Regions from separate parts of the Oerskovia sp. Root918 genome, predicted to be linked through region 2. Evidence: predicted binding sites of a transcription regulator. Region 2 holds the regulator's gene; the other holds the start of a gene.
What was found. Region 2 encodes Rex, which represses fermentation and respiration genes when NADH is low (regulators of the CRP and FNR family bind a similar motif). Its sites were predicted from a motif close to CTTGTGAANNNNTTCACAAG; they were not measured.
Positions count from the first base shown of each region.

Region 1: a site for Rex is predicted at 2,303-2,322, ahead of mqo (malate dehydrogenase (quinone)). Genes of this name have one in related genera too.

Region 1 covers NZ_LMJG01000013.1:263,806-271,413, forward strand. Annotated here, with positions in the region: gene ASE27_RS12370 (acyl-CoA thioesterase/bile acid-CoA:amino acid N-acyltransferase family protein) at 1-677, shown strand, start outside; gene mqo (malate dehydrogenase (quinone)) at 782-2,296, opposite strand; gene nirB (nitrite reductase large subunit NirB) at 2,538-5,111, shown strand; gene nirD (nitrite reductase small subunit NirD) at 5,108-5,446, shown strand; gene ASE27_RS12390 (maleylpyruvate isomerase family mycothiol-dependent enzyme) at 5,454-6,320, opposite strand; gene ASE27_RS12395 (pyridoxal 5'-phosphate synthase) at 6,317-7,075, opposite strand; gene ASE27_RS12400 (TetR/AcrR family transcriptional regulator) at 7,072-7,608, opposite strand, start outside.
Region 2 covers NZ_LMJG01000012.1:342,904-350,511, forward strand. Annotated here, with positions in the region: gene ASE27_RS10895 (acetoin utilization protein AcuC) at 119-1,315, shown strand; gene ASE27_RS19800 (30S ribosomal protein bS22) at 1,537-1,635, shown strand; gene ASE27_RS10900 (HAD family phosphatase) at 1,775-2,584, opposite strand; gene ASE27_RS10905 (glutaredoxin family protein) at 2,690-3,058, shown strand; gene ASE27_RS10910 (redox-sensing transcriptional repressor Rex) at 3,154-3,855, shown strand; gene ASE27_RS10915 (YceI family protein) at 4,014-4,565, opposite strand; gene ASE27_RS10920 (MarR family winged helix-turn-helix transcriptional regulator) at 4,781-5,287, shown strand; gene ASE27_RS10925 (histidine phosphatase family protein) at 5,379-6,068, shown strand; gene ASE27_RS10930 (TlpA disulfide reductase family protein) at 6,121-6,765, shown strand; gene ASE27_RS10935 (cytochrome c biogenesis CcdA family protein) at 6,835-7,608, shown strand; gene ASE27_RS10940 (cytochrome c biogenesis protein ResB) at 7,608-7,608, shown strand, end outside.

The sequences.
Region 1 (7,608 bases), on a different contig from region 2:
GGTCGGAGGGCGGGCTCGGGAACGCCCGAGCCGACGCCACCTGGCTCGCAGGGCTCGGGTACCCGGCGCTGGCGATCAGCTACTTCAAGAGCCCTGGGCAGCCGACCGAGCTCGCGGAGGTGCCGGTCGAGACCTTCCTCACCGGGCTCGCCTGGTTGCGTGAGCAGCCAGGGGTCGACACCGACCGGGTCTTCACGTTCGGCGTCTCGCGAGGTGGGGAGATGGCCCTGTGGTTGGCGGCCAACCACCCCGACGAGATCCATGGCGCGTTCGCACCGACCGGTGCGGGCAGCCTGTACTGCGGCTACCCGAACTGGAGGGTGTCGGCCTGGACGCTCGACGGGACGGGACTGCCGTGCGCGCCGAGCAGCGTGGTCGGCACACCGCCCGAGACCCAGGTGCCGGTCGAGGCGATCGAGGGCCCGGTCGTGCTGGCCTGCGGGACGGCCGACCCGCAGTGGGACGCATGCGGCCGCCTGCGGGACGTGAGGCCGCGCTTCGACGACCAGGAGCTGGTCACGACGGTCGAGCAGAAGGAAGCCGGGCACTTCCTCGCGGTCGCGCCCTACCTGCCGCTCGGCCTCGACGAGACCGGGGCGACTCCGGCCGCCACGCACCAGGCCCGCGTCGACTTCTGGGACGCGGTCGACGAGGTGCTCGCGGAGGCGAAGCAGTAGTCCTGACCTGGGCGTGAGCGTCCAGATCCGACGTCGCCCGGCACAGCACGACGCCCCGGTCTCCGTGCGGAGACCGGGGCGTCGGTGCGTTCAGCGGTGCGGGGTCAGCGGGCGCCGACCGCCTCCTCCGAGGGGCCGGCGGCAGCGGAGAGCGAGTCGAGCTCGGTCGCCTCCCACTGGGCCTGGCCGAGGCTCGGGATCATGGTCGCGAGCTCGGGACGCCAGGCGGCGAACTGCTGCGGGAAGCAGCGCTCGAGCAGGTCGATCATCGCGGGGACCGCGGTCGAGGCGCCCGGCGAGGCGCCCAGGAGGCCGGCGATCGAGCCGTCTGCGGCCGCGATGACCTCGGTGCCGAACTCGAGCACGCCGCCCTTCTTCGGGTCCTTCTTGATGACCTGGACGCGCTGGCCCGCGGTGATCTTCTCCCAGTCCTTGGGGTGCGCGGTGGGCATGAAGCCCTGGAGCGCCGTGAACTTGGACTCGGGGCTCGCGAGGAGCTGGCCCACCAGGTACTGGGTGAGGTCGATGTTCTTGAGGCCCGCACCGAGCATCGACCCGATGTTGTGGGTCCGCAGCGAGGTGAACAGGTCCAGCAGCGAGCCCTTCTTGAGGTACTTGGGGCTGAACCCGGCGTACGGGCCGAACATCAGGTACGTCTTGCCGTCGACCACGCGGGTGTCGAGGTGCGGGACGGACATGGGCGGCGAGCCGACGTCGGCCTTGCCGTAGACCTTGGCCTGGTGCTGCGCGACGAGCTCCGGGTCGTCCGTCCGCAGGAACTCACCGCTGATGGGGAAGCCGCCGTAGCCCTTGGCCTCCTTGATGCCCGCCTTCTGCAGGAGCGGCAGCGCGCCACCGCCCGCACCGACGAACACGAAGCGCGCGTTGACGGTGCGCGGGGCGGCCTTGGCGTTCCAGGACACGTCCTTGACGGTGACGTCCCAGGTGCCGTCCTTGCGCTTCTTGAGCCGGTTGACCTCGTGCTGGAGGTTCAGCTCGACGCCGTTGGCCGTGAGGTAGGCGAAGAGCTGGGAGGTCAGGGCGCCGAAGTCGACGTCGGTGCCGCTCGTCGCGCGGGTCGCCGCGACGGCCTCGTCGCTGTCCCGGTCGAGGACCAGGAGAGGGGCCCACTGCGCGATGACCGCGGGGTCGTCGGTGAACTCCATCTCGCTGAACAGCGGGTGGGCGCTCAGCGCGGTGAAGCGGCGCTTGAGGTAGTCCACGTTGGCCGCGCCGCGCACGAACGTCATGTGCGGGGTGTGGCTGATGAAGCTCGCGGGCTCGGGCAGGTGGCCGCCGGTGAGCAGGTGGTGCCAGAACTCGCGCGACACCTCGAACTGCTCGTTGATCGCGACCGCCTTGGAGATCTCGACGGTGCCGTCGGCCTTCTCGGGGGTGTAGTTCAGCTCGCAGAGCGCGGCGTGGCCGGTGCCAGCGTTGTTCCACGGGTTGGAGGACTCCTGGGCTACCGCGTCGAGGCGCTCGAAGACCTTGATGGTCCACGAGGGCTCGAGGAGCTTCAGGAGGGCGCCGAGGGTCGCACTCATGATGCCGCCGCCGATGAGGGCTACGTCGATGGTGTTCTGACCCGTTGTCTTCTTAGTCGCCACGCGCTCGATTTTACGCTTGTGAAGGAGTGCACATGGTGTGCGGTCCGTCACGGTCGTGGGTCACACTTTCTCGGGACCAAGGTCCCTCGACAGCCCCTCGAAGGTCCTCACGACGCGCTGATCAGCAGTTTTGACCAGGATCCCTCGTATCTATGGACGAGGATGGTGCGCGAGACCGATCCCGCCCCGGTCGGCCTCGACTCGTCACGTCGCTCCACGTCACACCCCAACGTCCTGTGAGGCCCCCCAGATGAGCACTCCCACCCCCGGTCGCGTCGTGGTGGTCGGCGCCGGCATGGTCGCCCACCGATTCGTGAGCCAGATGATCGCATGCTCGCCCGAGGGGGAGTGGCGGGTGTCCGTCGTCGGCGACGAGGACCGTGCCCCCTACGACCGCGTCCACCTGTCCGAGTTCTTCGGCGGCCGCTCGGCCGACGACCTCACGATGGACCCTGCCGTCTGGGAGGACCCGCGCACCGAGCTGGTCACGGGCGACGCGGTCGCGGCCGTGGACCGCGAGGCGCAGACCGTCACCACACGGTCGGGCCGGGTCCTCGCGTACGACCACCTGGTCCTGGCGACCGGCTCGTGGGCGTGGACGCCGCGGACCGAGGGCACCGATCTGCCGGGGGTCTTCAGCTACCGGACCATGGCCGACGTCCAGGCGCTGCGCGAGTACGTCGAGCTGCGCACCGAGCGGCTGGGGCGCACGCTGCACGGCGTCGTGGTCGGGGGAGGCGTGCTGGGGCTCGAGGCCGCAGCCGCGCTCCAGGGGCTCGGCACGTCCGCGACCGTCGTGGAGTTCGCCGACCGGCTCATGAGCGTCCAGCTCGACGACGCGGGCGGCGAGGCGCTGCGCGTGCTCGTGACGGACCGCGGAATCGACGTGCGGACGTCGACGGGCGCGACGGGGCTCACGGCCGCGGGCGACGGTGCCGTGGGGACCATGGACCTCTCCGACGGGTCGCGCATCCCGGCCGACGTCGTGATCTTCTCGACGGGCATCCGCCCGCGTGACCGCGTGGCGCGCGAGGCGGGCCTGGCGATCGGCGAGCGCGGCGGCGTCGTCGTGGGTGCGGCGTGCCACACCTCGGACCCGACCGTGTGGGCCGCGGGCGAGTGCGCGTCGTTCGAGGACCAGTGCGTGGGCCTGGTCGCGCCCGGCAACGCCATGGCCGACGTCGTGGTGGACCGGCTGCTGGGCGGCAGTGCCACGTACTCCCCGGCCCCCGAGGGGACCAAGCTCAAGGGCGTGGACATCGAGGCTGCGAGCTTCGGCGACGTGTTCGGGCTGACGCCCGGAGCGCTCGAGGTCACGTTCGCGGACCCCGTCGCCCGCACGTATCGCAAGCTCGTCGTCTCGGACGACGCGCGCACGCTGCTCGGCGGGGTCTTCGTGGGGGACGCGGCGCTGTACGCGTCGCTGCGCCCCATGCTGGGGCGCTCGCTGGGCGCGGACCCGTCGGCGTTCCTCGCCCCGGAGGGCGGGGTGCCCGCGCTCGGGGGCGACCTGCCCGACGACGTCGTGGTCTGCTCGTGCGCGAACGTCACGGCCGGGACGGTCCGGGGGGCGGTGACCGAGCACGGCTGCACGAGCGTGGGCGAGGTCAAGGCCTGCACCAAGGCCGGGACGGTGTGCGGGTCGTGCGTGCCGGTGCTCACCAAGATCGTCAACACCGCGCTCGAGGCGAGCGGCGTGATGGTGTCGAAGGCCATGTGCGAGCACTTCTCGATGTCGCGCGCCGAGCTGTTCGCCCTCGTGCGCCAGGACGGGTTGCGGACCTTCACCCAGATCGTCGCGGCGCACGGCACGGGTCGCGGCTGCGTGGTCTGCAAGCCCGTCGTGGCCTCGATCCTCGCGTCGCTGTGGGGCGGGTACATCCTCGACGGGGAGCAGGCCGCGCTCCAGGACACCAACGACCGGGCGCTCGCCAACCTGCAGAAGGACGGCACCTACTCGGTGGTGCCGCGCGTCCCGGCCGGGGAGATCACGCCCGAGAACCTCATCGTGATCGGGCAGGTCGCGAAGGACTTCGGGCTCTACACGCGCGTCACGGGAGCCCAGCGCATCGGGCTGTTCGGGGCGCGGATCGACCAGCTCCCCGAGATCTGGCGCCGCCTGGTCGACGCCGGCATGGAGTCGGGCCAGGCGTACGGCAAGTCGCTGCGAGCAGTGAAGTCGTGCGTCGGTTCCTCGTGGTGTCGGTTCGGGGTCCAGGACTCGGTGGGCATGGCCGTCCGCCTCGAGCTGCGGTACCGCGGGCTGCGCTCGCCGCACAAGTTCAAGGTCGGCGTCTCGGGGTGTGCACGCGAGTGCGCCGAGGCCCGCGGCAAGGACGTGGGGGTGATCGCGACCGAGAAGGGCTGGAACGTGTACGTGGGCGGCAACGGCGGCTTCACCCCGCGGCATGCCGAGCTCCTCGCGGAGGACCTCGACGACGAACGGCTCGTGGCCGTGATCGACCGGTTCCTCGCGTACTACGTGCGGACCGCGGACCGGTTGCAGCGCACGGCTCCCTGGGTCGCGGACTTCCCGGGCGGGATCGTCGAGCTGCGCAAGGTCCTGGTCGAGGACTCGCTCGGCATCGCTGCCGACCTCGAGGCCGAGATCGCGCAGCACGTCGAGTCGTACGTCGACGAGTGGGCCCAGACCCTCGACGACCCGGACCGCCTGTCGCGGTTCGTGTCGTTCGTCAACGCCCCCGACCAGCACGACCCCGACCTCGCCTACGTGGGCGTGCGCGGGCAGGTGCGCCCGGCCCGCCCGGGCGAGCCCTCGGACAACAACCCGGTGATCGCCCGCACGGTGGAGGTTCGCAAGTGAGCGCGACGGCATGGACCACGGTCTGCCCCTTCGAGCGGCTCGTCCCCGAGCGCGGTGTCGCTGCGCTCGTCGAGGGGACCCAGGTCGCGGTCTACCGCCTGGCCGACGACCGCGTGCTCGCGGTCCAGCAGCGTGACCCGTACTCGGGGGCGAACGTGCTCTCGCGCGGGATCGTGGGCTCGGTGGGCGAGACACCGACCATCACGTCCCCCATGTACAAGCAGGTGTGGGACCTGACGACGGGCGAGTGCCTCGACCCGAGCGGCAAGGAGCCCGAGTCGCTGCGGACCTTCGAGGTCGCGGTCGAGGACGGGACGGTCCTGGTCCGGGCGTGAGTCGCACCTAGCGCCGGACGGGGACGCCCGACGGCCACGGACCGAGCGCCGGAAGGTCGACGGTCTCGCCGTGCCGGTGCGCCGTCGGGTCGGTGGCCGTCGCGCGTCCCGCGAGCCACGCGGCGACGTCCGCCGCGCTGCCGGCCACGGTCGTGAGGCCGTCGTCGGTGCTCGTGTTCTCGACGGCGGGCCATACCCCTTCTGGCCCGACGACGGAGCGCGCCCCGTCCTCGTGGCGCACCGTGACCACCGGGCCGGGTAGGCGCGGGCTCAGGAAGTCGAGCAGGTGGTCCGTGAACGCGAGCTCCCACGTCTGCGACGGCGTGAGGCGCAGGGCGGCGCTGACCTCGCCGAGGTCGGTCGCGTGGATACGGGCCTCGCGCCACCAGCAGTCGAGGACGTCGGCGACGGTCCCCTCGCGGTAGGTCACCGGGGCGTCCCACCCCGTGCTGTCCGTGAGGGACCACGCGGCCTCGAGCCTCGCGCCTGCCGCGGTGAGCGCGTCGACGTGCTCGTCCCGGGTGCGGTGCGCGCCCGCCTCGATGCCCGCCGCGCGCCCCTCTGCCCCGCCCTCGTAGACCTCGGCGGTCTCGCCCTGAGCGGCGAGCTCGGCCTGCCGGGCGAGCGCCTCGCCGACCATCGCCACGTGCGACAGCACGTGCCCGACCGTCCACCCGTCGAGGGAGCTCGGGGACCCGAGCGAGTCGTCGTCGAGGTCGTGGGCGGCCTCGATGAGCGCGCGCAGCGCGGCTGCCGCGTCACGCCGGACGGCCGGGAGGTCCTCGCGGCCCGTTGCCGGTGGGGCGTCGAGCGGGCCCGTGCGAGCCGTGTCGACGGCGTGCGGTGCGGTCGTGTCCTGCGTGGTCCCTGTCATGGCCAGAGCAGCCCCTTCTCCCAGTGGTGTCCGGCCGCGCGGTAGCGCAGCCGGGTCTGTCCGCGGTCGTCCGACGCCTGCCAGAACTCGACCGACGTGGGCGCCAGCGCGTACGCGGTCCAGGCGGGTGCGAGGACCGTGGGGTCCTCCTGCACCGCCGCGAGCGTGCCCGCGAAGGCGTCCCAGTACTCCTGCCGCGACGTGAGGTCCTCGCTCTGGTGGCCCACGAGGGCTGCGGCACGCGAACCGTCCGAGCGGGCGAGGAAGTCCGCCGCGCTCGTCGAGGCGTCGGCCGGGAGCGCGGGCCCGACGATCCTGACCTGACGCCCGAGCGCGGGCCACAGGAACGTGAGGGCGGCGTTCGGGTTCTCCGCGAGGTCGTGGCCCTTGGGGCTCGACGAGCTGGTCGCGAACCACCATCCCGACGTGTCGACGTCCTTGAGGATCACGGTGCGCGCCGTCACCCGGCCTGAGGCCCCCGCGGTGGACAACGTCATGGCGTGGGGGAGCGGCACCCCGGCGTCGATCGCCTGCCCGATCCACTCCAGGAACAGCGTCGTGGGGTCCGGCGGCGCCGTGGCCGGGTCGAGCGTCGGCAGCCCGGGGCCGAACGTCGGCAGGGCGCGCAGTCGCTCGCGGAAGGTCGCAGGCGCGGGTTCGGTGCTGCCGCCCGCGCCCCCGGGGCCCTCGGTCCGACCGGCCGTCCGGGCCTGGCCGGGTCCCGCTCCTGCGAGGTCCTGCGACCGGTCGCTCATCGGGTCACCGCGGTGCCGGTCTCGAGCGCCGGTTCGAGCATCGTCACGAATCCCTCGACCGCTGCGGTCAGGGCCGCCGGGTCGTCGAGGGCGCGCGCGAGCACGTACCCGCCCTGGACGATCGCGACCGCCGCGTACGCGCGGTCGTGAGCGACGTCGTCGGGCAGGCCGGTCTCCTCGAAGACCTCCTGGACCCGCGCGACCAGACCCGCGAAGTAGGCGTGGACGGGCGAGCGCAGCTCCTCGTCCGCCATGACCGACCGGTCGCTCGTCAGACGCCCCACCTTGCACCCGGCGAGCGCCGGTCGCGGCCGTTCGAGATAGGCCACGAGCCGTTCCACGGGCGGGCGGTCGGTGTCGGTGAGGTCGCCCTCGACCGAGGCCAGCGCCTCCTGCGCGGTCGCGCTGATCGCGGCGAGCGAGAGATCGTGCTTGGTGGGGAAGTGGTGGTAGAGGCTGCCCTGCCCCACGCCGCTCACCTCCAGGACCTGGCGCGGGCTCGTGCCCTCGACCCCCTGGGCCCAGTAGAGGTC
Region 2 (7,608 bases):
CGGGCCGTGCGGGCGCTACCGTGTTTCCTGCCTGCCGCCGACACCACGCGTGCCGCGGTACGGGCCGTGCGACGGAGCACCCGCCGTCCGGACGAGGACCGCCGACCGAGGAGCGCACGTGACCGGAACCGACACCGTGCCGTTCGTCGCGCAGGTCGTGTGGAGCCCGGACCTGCTGGGGTACGACTTCGGGCACGGGCACCCCATGTCCCCGACGCGTCTGGACCTGACCATGCGCCTGGTGCGCGCGCTGGGTCTGCTCGACGCCCCGGGGGTCGAGGTCGTCGGGACGTCGCCCGCCACCGACGAGGTGCTCGACCTGGTGCACGACCCGGCATACGTCGCCGCGGTGCACGCGGCCTCGGAGCAAGGGGTGGAGAACGCCGCGCTGGGGCTGGGCACCGAGGACGACCCGGTCTTCGCCGGGATGCACGAGGCCGCGGCACGCATCCTGTCCGGCTCGTACGAGGCCGCGGGCGCGGTCTGGTCGGGGCACGCGCTGCACGCCGTGAACATCGCGGGCGGCATGCACCACGCCCAGCGCGGGGCAGCGTCCGGCTTCTGCATCTACAACGACGCCGCGGCGGCGGTCCGGCGCCTCCTCGACGACGGCGCCGAGCGCGTCGCGTACGTCGACCTCGACGCGCACCACGGCGACGGCGTCGAGTCGATCTTCTGGGACGACCCGCGCGTCCTGACGGTCTCGGTCCACCAGAGCGGCGCGACGCTGTTCCCCGGCACGGGCCACGCGACGGACACGGGCGGCGCCACGGCGTCGGGCACCGCGGTCAACCTCGGCCTGCCGCGCCGGACCGACGGCTCGCGCTGGCTGCGGGCCGTCGACGCGGTCGTCCCGCCCGTCCTGCGCGCGTTCCGGCCGCAGGTGATCGTGTCCCAGCACGGCTGCGACGCGCACGGCCACGACCCGTTGAGCGACCTCGACGTGAGCATCGACGCCCAGCGCACGGCGGTGCGCTGGATCCACGAGCTGACGCACGAGCTCGCCGAGGGGCGCTGGGTCGCCCTGGGCGGCGGGGGCTACTCGGTCACGTCGGTCGTCCCGTTCGCGTGGTCCAACGTCGTCGCGGAGGTCGTCCACGCGCCCGTGGCGCCGTCCACGCCCGTGCCGGTCGCGTGGCGCGACCACATCACCGCGGTAGCCCACCGCGAGACCGCCGCGCTCATGGGGGACGGCGAGGTCGCGTTCACGTCGTGGGGGCGGGGTTACGACCCCGAGGACGAGGTCGACCGCGCGGTCGTCGCGACGCGCAAGGCCGTGTTTCCCCTGCTGGGACTGGACGCGCACTTCGACTGAGGCGGTTCGGGGAGCCCCGGAACCGGGCGGCGGGCGAGCGCCCGCCAGGGTGTTCCGCCCCCCGCCCGACGACGTCACCCTCGCTCGATTTCTGGCGACAGCCTGGGAGCAGGTAGGCTAAGGGACGGACTTTTTCTCGTGTTGGTCGGTTCCCGATCAGCCGTGGACCACCATGATCGGGGCGATCCCGATCGCACACCGATCCAGCATTGTGAGGACCCATGGGCTCCGTCATCAAGAAGCGCCGCAAGCGTATGGCCAAGAAGAAGCACCGCAAGCTGCTTCGCAAGACGCGCCACCAGCGTCGTAACAAGAAGTAGCAGCGCGGCGCGTTCGCGCGCCGGTTGCCGCAGGAGCCCGGAACCCCTCAGGGGTGCCGGGCTCTTCGCATGCCCGGGATCGTCGCGGGCGCCGGCTGGTCGGTGAGTCCGGCTCGTCGGCGGCCCGGGGAGCGGCAGGTCAGAGGCCGGTGCGGCCCTTGAGCGAGCGCCGGATCGAGCGCATGACGAGCCCGAGGACCCAGGCCGCCCCCGCCCAGCTCGCGGTCTTGAGCCCCCGGTTCGCGACGCGTCGGCGCCGGCCGCGGAACTCGCGGATGGGCCACCCGACGTCCTTGGCGTGGCGGCGCAGCCGCGTGTCCGGGTTGATCGCGCACGGGTGGCCCACGGCCTGCATCATGGTGACGTCGTTGAGCGAGTCGCCGTAGGCGTAGGAGGCCGAGAGGTCGATCCCGTGGCGCTCGGCGAGCTCGCGCACGCCCGCGGCCTTGGCCCGGCCGTGCATCATGTCGCCCACGAGGCGGCCCGTGTAGAGACCGTCCTCGTGCTCGGCGACCGTGCCGAGCGCCCCGGTGGCCCCGAGCCGCCGGGCGATGAGCTGGCCGATCTCCAGAGGGGTCGCGGACACGAGCCACACCTGGTGACCGGCCGCGATGTGCTCGTCGAGGAGCTTTTGGGTCCCGGGGAAGATCCGCAGGGAGAGGACCTGGTCGTAGACCTCCTCGCCGATCGCGACGACCTCGGCGACCGAGCGGCCGGCGATGAGGTCGAGGGCCCGGGAGCGGACCTGGTCGATCTGGCGCTTGTTCTCCCCGAGCAGGAGGTACCGGGCCTGGTGGAACGCGAACGTCACGAGGTCCGGGGTGGAGAAGAAGCCGCGCTGGTACAGCGCCCGGGCCAGGTGGAACGAGCTGGCGCCCCGGATGATGGTGTTGTCGACGTCGAAGAAGGCCGCCGTCGGATGGGTGGACCCAGGTGCAGACGTCGGCATGCCGTCCACTCTATCGGCGCCCACCGACCCCCGCCGACGACCCGCGCGCCTCAGGACGCCGGGCACCCGGACGGACCTTCTGTCCGGGATGCGTAGGCTGGGGGAGTGAGCACCGCAGAACCTGCCGCCGGACACGCCGCAGGACGAGCCGCAGGACCCGAGGCAGGGTCCGAGGCGCTCGGCCCGGCCGCCCCTCCCCGAGCCGTGCCTCCCCTGCCCCCGCGCGTCGTGCTCTACGGGCGCGACGGGTGCCACCTGTGCGACACGGCTCGCGAGATCGTCGAGGCGGTGTGCGCCGAGCAGCGGGTCACGTGGACCGAGGTCGACGTGGACGACGACCCGACCGGTGCGCTCGCGTCCGAGTACGGGGACTACGTCCCGGTCGTGACCGTGGACGGGGTCCAGCAAGGGTTCTGGCAGGTCGACGGCGCACGGCTCGCCAAGGCGCTCGCCCGGCGGCGCGTCAGCGGCTGACGTTCCGCGTTCGGGGCCAGAGCCTGAGATGATCCGAGAAAGCAGCACAGGGAGGTCGTCAACGACGACGACATGACGAGGTATGGGTGGTACGAGTGGCAGAGACCCTGGGGGACACCGGCATTCCTGGCGCGACGGTGACACGTCTGCCCGCCTATCTGCGGGCGTTGCGCGACCTGGAGGGGCGCGGGGTGGAGACCACCTCGTCGACCGAGCTCGCCGAGCTGGCCGGGGTCGGTTCCGCACAGCTCCGCAAGGACCTGTCGTTCCTCGGGTCGTACGGGACGCGCGGCGTGGGGTACGTGGTGGACTCGCTCGCGACCTACATCACGTCGGCGCTGGGCGTGACCGACGAGCACCGGATCGCGATCATCGGTATCGGTAGCCTGGGCCACGCGCTCGCGAACTACTCGGGCTACGGGACCCGTGGCTTCGAGGTCGCGGCCCTGCTCGACGCGTCACCGTCGGTCGTGGGCACCGAGGCGGCGGGCCTCGTGGTCGAGCACGTCGACGCGCTCGAGGAGGTCATCGCTCGCGAGAACGTCACGATCGTCGTCCTGGCCACGCCCGCGCACGTCGCGCAGGACGTCGCCGAGCGGGTCGTCGAGGCCGGGGTCCGCGAGATCCTCAACTTCGCGCCGCGCGCCCTCCAGCTGCCCGACGACGTGATCGTGCGCTCGGTCGACGTGGGCAGCGAGCTGCAGATCCTGGCCTTCCACGCGCAGGCGCGAGCACTCGCGAACCGTCCCCCGGGCGAGCCCGGTCCGGACGAGGACGACGAGGGCGCCGGGGCCTAGGGCACCCGCACCGGGCCCGACCGCGGTGGCGCGTCCCGCCGTCGGGCCTCGTGCGCACCTCGCCCGGACAGCACAGGAGCCGGCGACCCGTCACGGGTCGCCGGCTCCTGGCGTACCGGGCCGCGTCAGGACGCGGGGGCCGGTCGGGGGCGAGAGGCTCAGGCCTGCTTGATCGCCGAGAGGTCGAGCGCGATCTTGATCTTGTCGCCGACGAGCACGCCACCGGCCTCGAGGGCCACGTTCCAGGTCAGGCCGAACTCCTTGCGGGAGATCTCGGTCTCGGCCTCGAACCCGGCGCGCGAGTTGCCGTAGGCGTCGACGGCGGTGCCCGTGAACTCGGTCTCGAGCTTGACCGGCTTGGTCACGCCGTTGATGGTCAGGTCGCCCGCGATGACGAAGTCGTCGTCGTCGGCCTCGACGGCGGTCGAGACGAAGTTCCAGGTCGGGTTCTTCTCGGCGTCCCAGAAGTCGGCCGACTGGAGGTGGCCGTCGCGGCCCGCGTCACCCGTGTTGACCGACTTGGCGTCGATCGCGGCGACCACGTTGGAGGACTCGACGTCGTCACCGATGGTGATGTTGCCGTCGGCGATCGCGAGCGAGCCGCGGACCTTGGAGATGCCTGCGTGGCGGACCGTGAAGGTCGCCTGCGAGTGCGAGGGGTCGATCGCGTAGGTGCCTGCGGTCAGTCCGGAGGGAAGGTTCGTGGCCATGGGTGTCTCCTGAGAGGTCGAGTTGCGTTGCGTCAGGCGCGCCGTCGACGTGCCATTAGTTGAAGATTCAACTTCATACGAACGCATCAACGCAAGCCCACCGCCCTCTATTCCCCGAGGAGGGCACGAGTTCTCCCTGGACCGGCCACCACCCCCGACGATGGGAGAATGGGGCCGTTGTTCACACGGAGGGGGCGTGACGGATGAAGGAAGAGATGACGGCTCAGCAGGACCAGCACGCCACCGCGGTGCACGACACCTCCTGGCTCGACGACGACCAGCAGCGCTACTGGCGCTCGTTCCTCGACGGCTCTGCGCGGTTCGTCGAAGCCCTCAGCAGGGAGCACGAGGACCTCTCGAGCCTGACCCTCGGCGAGTACGAGCTCCTGGTCCGCCTGTCCGAGGCGACCGACCACACCCTGCGCATGTCCGCGCTGGCCGACGGCCTGGCCCGCTCCCGCAGCCGCGTGACCCACACGGTCCACCGCATGGAGCAGCGCGGGCTCGTGCGTCGCGCCGCGAGCGTGGGCGACGGACGGGGTGTGAACTGCGTCATGACGGAGGCGGGGTACGCCGAGCTCGTCGCGTCGGCCCCGGGCCACGTGACCGCGGTCCGTCGCTACCTGGTCGACGTCCTGACCCCGGCGCAGCTGCGCAACCTCGGCGAGGCCATGGAAGCCGTCGCCGAGGCGTGCCGGGTCGCGGAGCCGCGCGAGCAGTAGGTATGGCCGGGCGCGCCGGGCGGCGCGGTGTGGCCCGGAGCACCCCGGGCACGTGCACCGCGCGCGCCAGATCTTTGGGAGACTGGTCGGCATGGTTGCAACCACGGTCCACCTCATGCGTCACGGTGAAGTCTTCAACCCGGACGGCATCCTCTACGGGCGAATCCCCGGGTACCACCTCTCCGAGCTCGGGCACACCATGGCGCGTCGCGTCGCGGGGCACCTGTCGGGCAAGCCCGCGGAAGGCGCACCCGCACTGCCCGACGACGGCGCGCACGAGCCCTTCGACGTCGCCCTGGTCATCGCGTCCCCGCTCCAGCGCGCGCAGGAGACCGCGACGCCCGTCGCCGAGGCCTTCGGCCTGCCGCTCGGGACCGACGAGCGGCTCATCGAGGCGGGCAACCACTTCGAGGGGATGAAGTTCGGCGTGGGCGACGGCTCGCTGCGCCACCCCGGGCACTGGCCCTACCTCTGGAACCCGCTGCGCCCGTCCTGGGGCGAGCCCTACAAGGAGCAGGTCGCGCGCATGCACGCCGCGATCCACGACGCCCGTGCGCAGGCCGAGGGGCGCGAGGTCGTGCTCGTGAGCCACCAGCTCCCCATCTGGATCTCGCGCCTGGCGTTCGAGGGCAAGCGGCTGTGGCACGACCCGCGCAACCGTCAGTGCTCGCTCGCGTCCCTCACCTCGTTGCGCTTCGACGGCGACCGCCTCGTCGGGATCCACTACACCGAGCCGGTCGCGGACCTGCTGCCGGGGGCCGCGAAGGTCTCCGGAGCGTGACCCACCAGGGGTTTCTCAGGTTGTGCCCAGGCAGGTGGGAGACAGTGCTGCCATGATCCACCCCTTCCGTGCCCGGCACGGTCGCGCGCCCGCACCCGGGCATCGCACCGCCGGTCGTCCTGCTCTCGTCCCCGTCGCGATCGTCTCGCTCGGCCTGGTCCTCACGGGCTGCGCCCAGGAGTCGGGCGCCACGAGCCCCGACGACGTCGTGGGTCAGGGCTACGTCTCGGGCGACGGCTCGGTCAAGACGTGGGACGTGTCGGACCGTGACGACCCCGTCGTCCTGACCGGCACGGACTTCGAGGGCAACGCGATCGACACGAGCGAGTGGGCCGGCGACGTCGTCGTGCTCAACACCTGGTACGCGTCGTGCGCGCCGTGCCGGGCCGAGGCGCCGGACCTGGTCGCGCTCGCGAACGACCGCGCGGACCAGGGGGTGCGCCTGCTCGGGATCAACAGCACCGACGACGCGGGCGCCGCGCTCGCGTTCGAGCGCACGTTCGAGGTGCCCTACCCCTCGATCGAGGACACGCGCGGCGAGGCGATCGCGACGCTCGAGGGCTCGGTGCCCATCCAGGCGGTGCCCACGACGGTCGTGCTCGACCGCGAGGGGCGCGTCGCCGCACGCATCATCGGTCGCGCCGAGGGCTCGACCCTCACCGGGCTCGTCGACGACGTCCTCGCAGAGGACGCCTGACCCGTGAACCCTCTCTCCTTCGCCGGTGACGTCGGCACCACGTTCGCCACCACGGCGTTCAGCGGTTCCATGCTGCTGGCGGTGCCGGTCGCGCTCCTCGCGGGGCTCGTGTCCTTCGCGTCCCCGTGCGTGCTGCCGCTCGTCCCCGGCTACGTCGGGTACGTGAGCGGGCTCGCCGCGGCCAACGCCGGCACCACGTCGCGCCAGGCAGGCGGCAGCGGCGGTGGGGGTGGCGGTAGCGCCGTCCGGACCGTGCGCGCCCCGGGCCGGTGGCGGGTCGCGACCGGCGTCGGGCTCTTCGTGGCCGGCTTCACGCTCGTCTTCGTCCTGCTCATGGTCGCCGCCGGTGCGGTCGGCGTGCACGTCAAGCAGTGGGAGGACGTCATCACGCGCGTCATCGGGGTCTTCGTGATCCTCATGGGCTTCGCGTTCATGGGGGCCATGCCGTTCCTCCAGCGCGACCGCAGGCTGCACCTGAGCCCCACCGCGGGGCTGTGGGGTGCACCCCTGCTGGGCATCGTGTTCGGCCTGGGCTGGGCGCCCTGCATCGGCCCGACGCTCACCGCGGTCATGGCGCTGTCGCTCGACGAGGCCACCGCGGGTCGCGGCGCGATCCTGGGCATCGCGTACAGCCTGGGCCTCGGCGTCCCGTTCCTGCTCATCGGGATCGGCCTCGAGCGGTCCAAGAAGGCCGTGGCCTTCCTGCGGCGCCACCGGCTCGCGATCATGCGCATCGGAGGCGGCATGCTCATCCTCATCGGCCTGGCGCTCGTGACCGGCGTCTGGGGCACCTGGACCTCGCGCCTCGGCGGGCTCATCACGGGCTTCGAGACGGTGATCTGA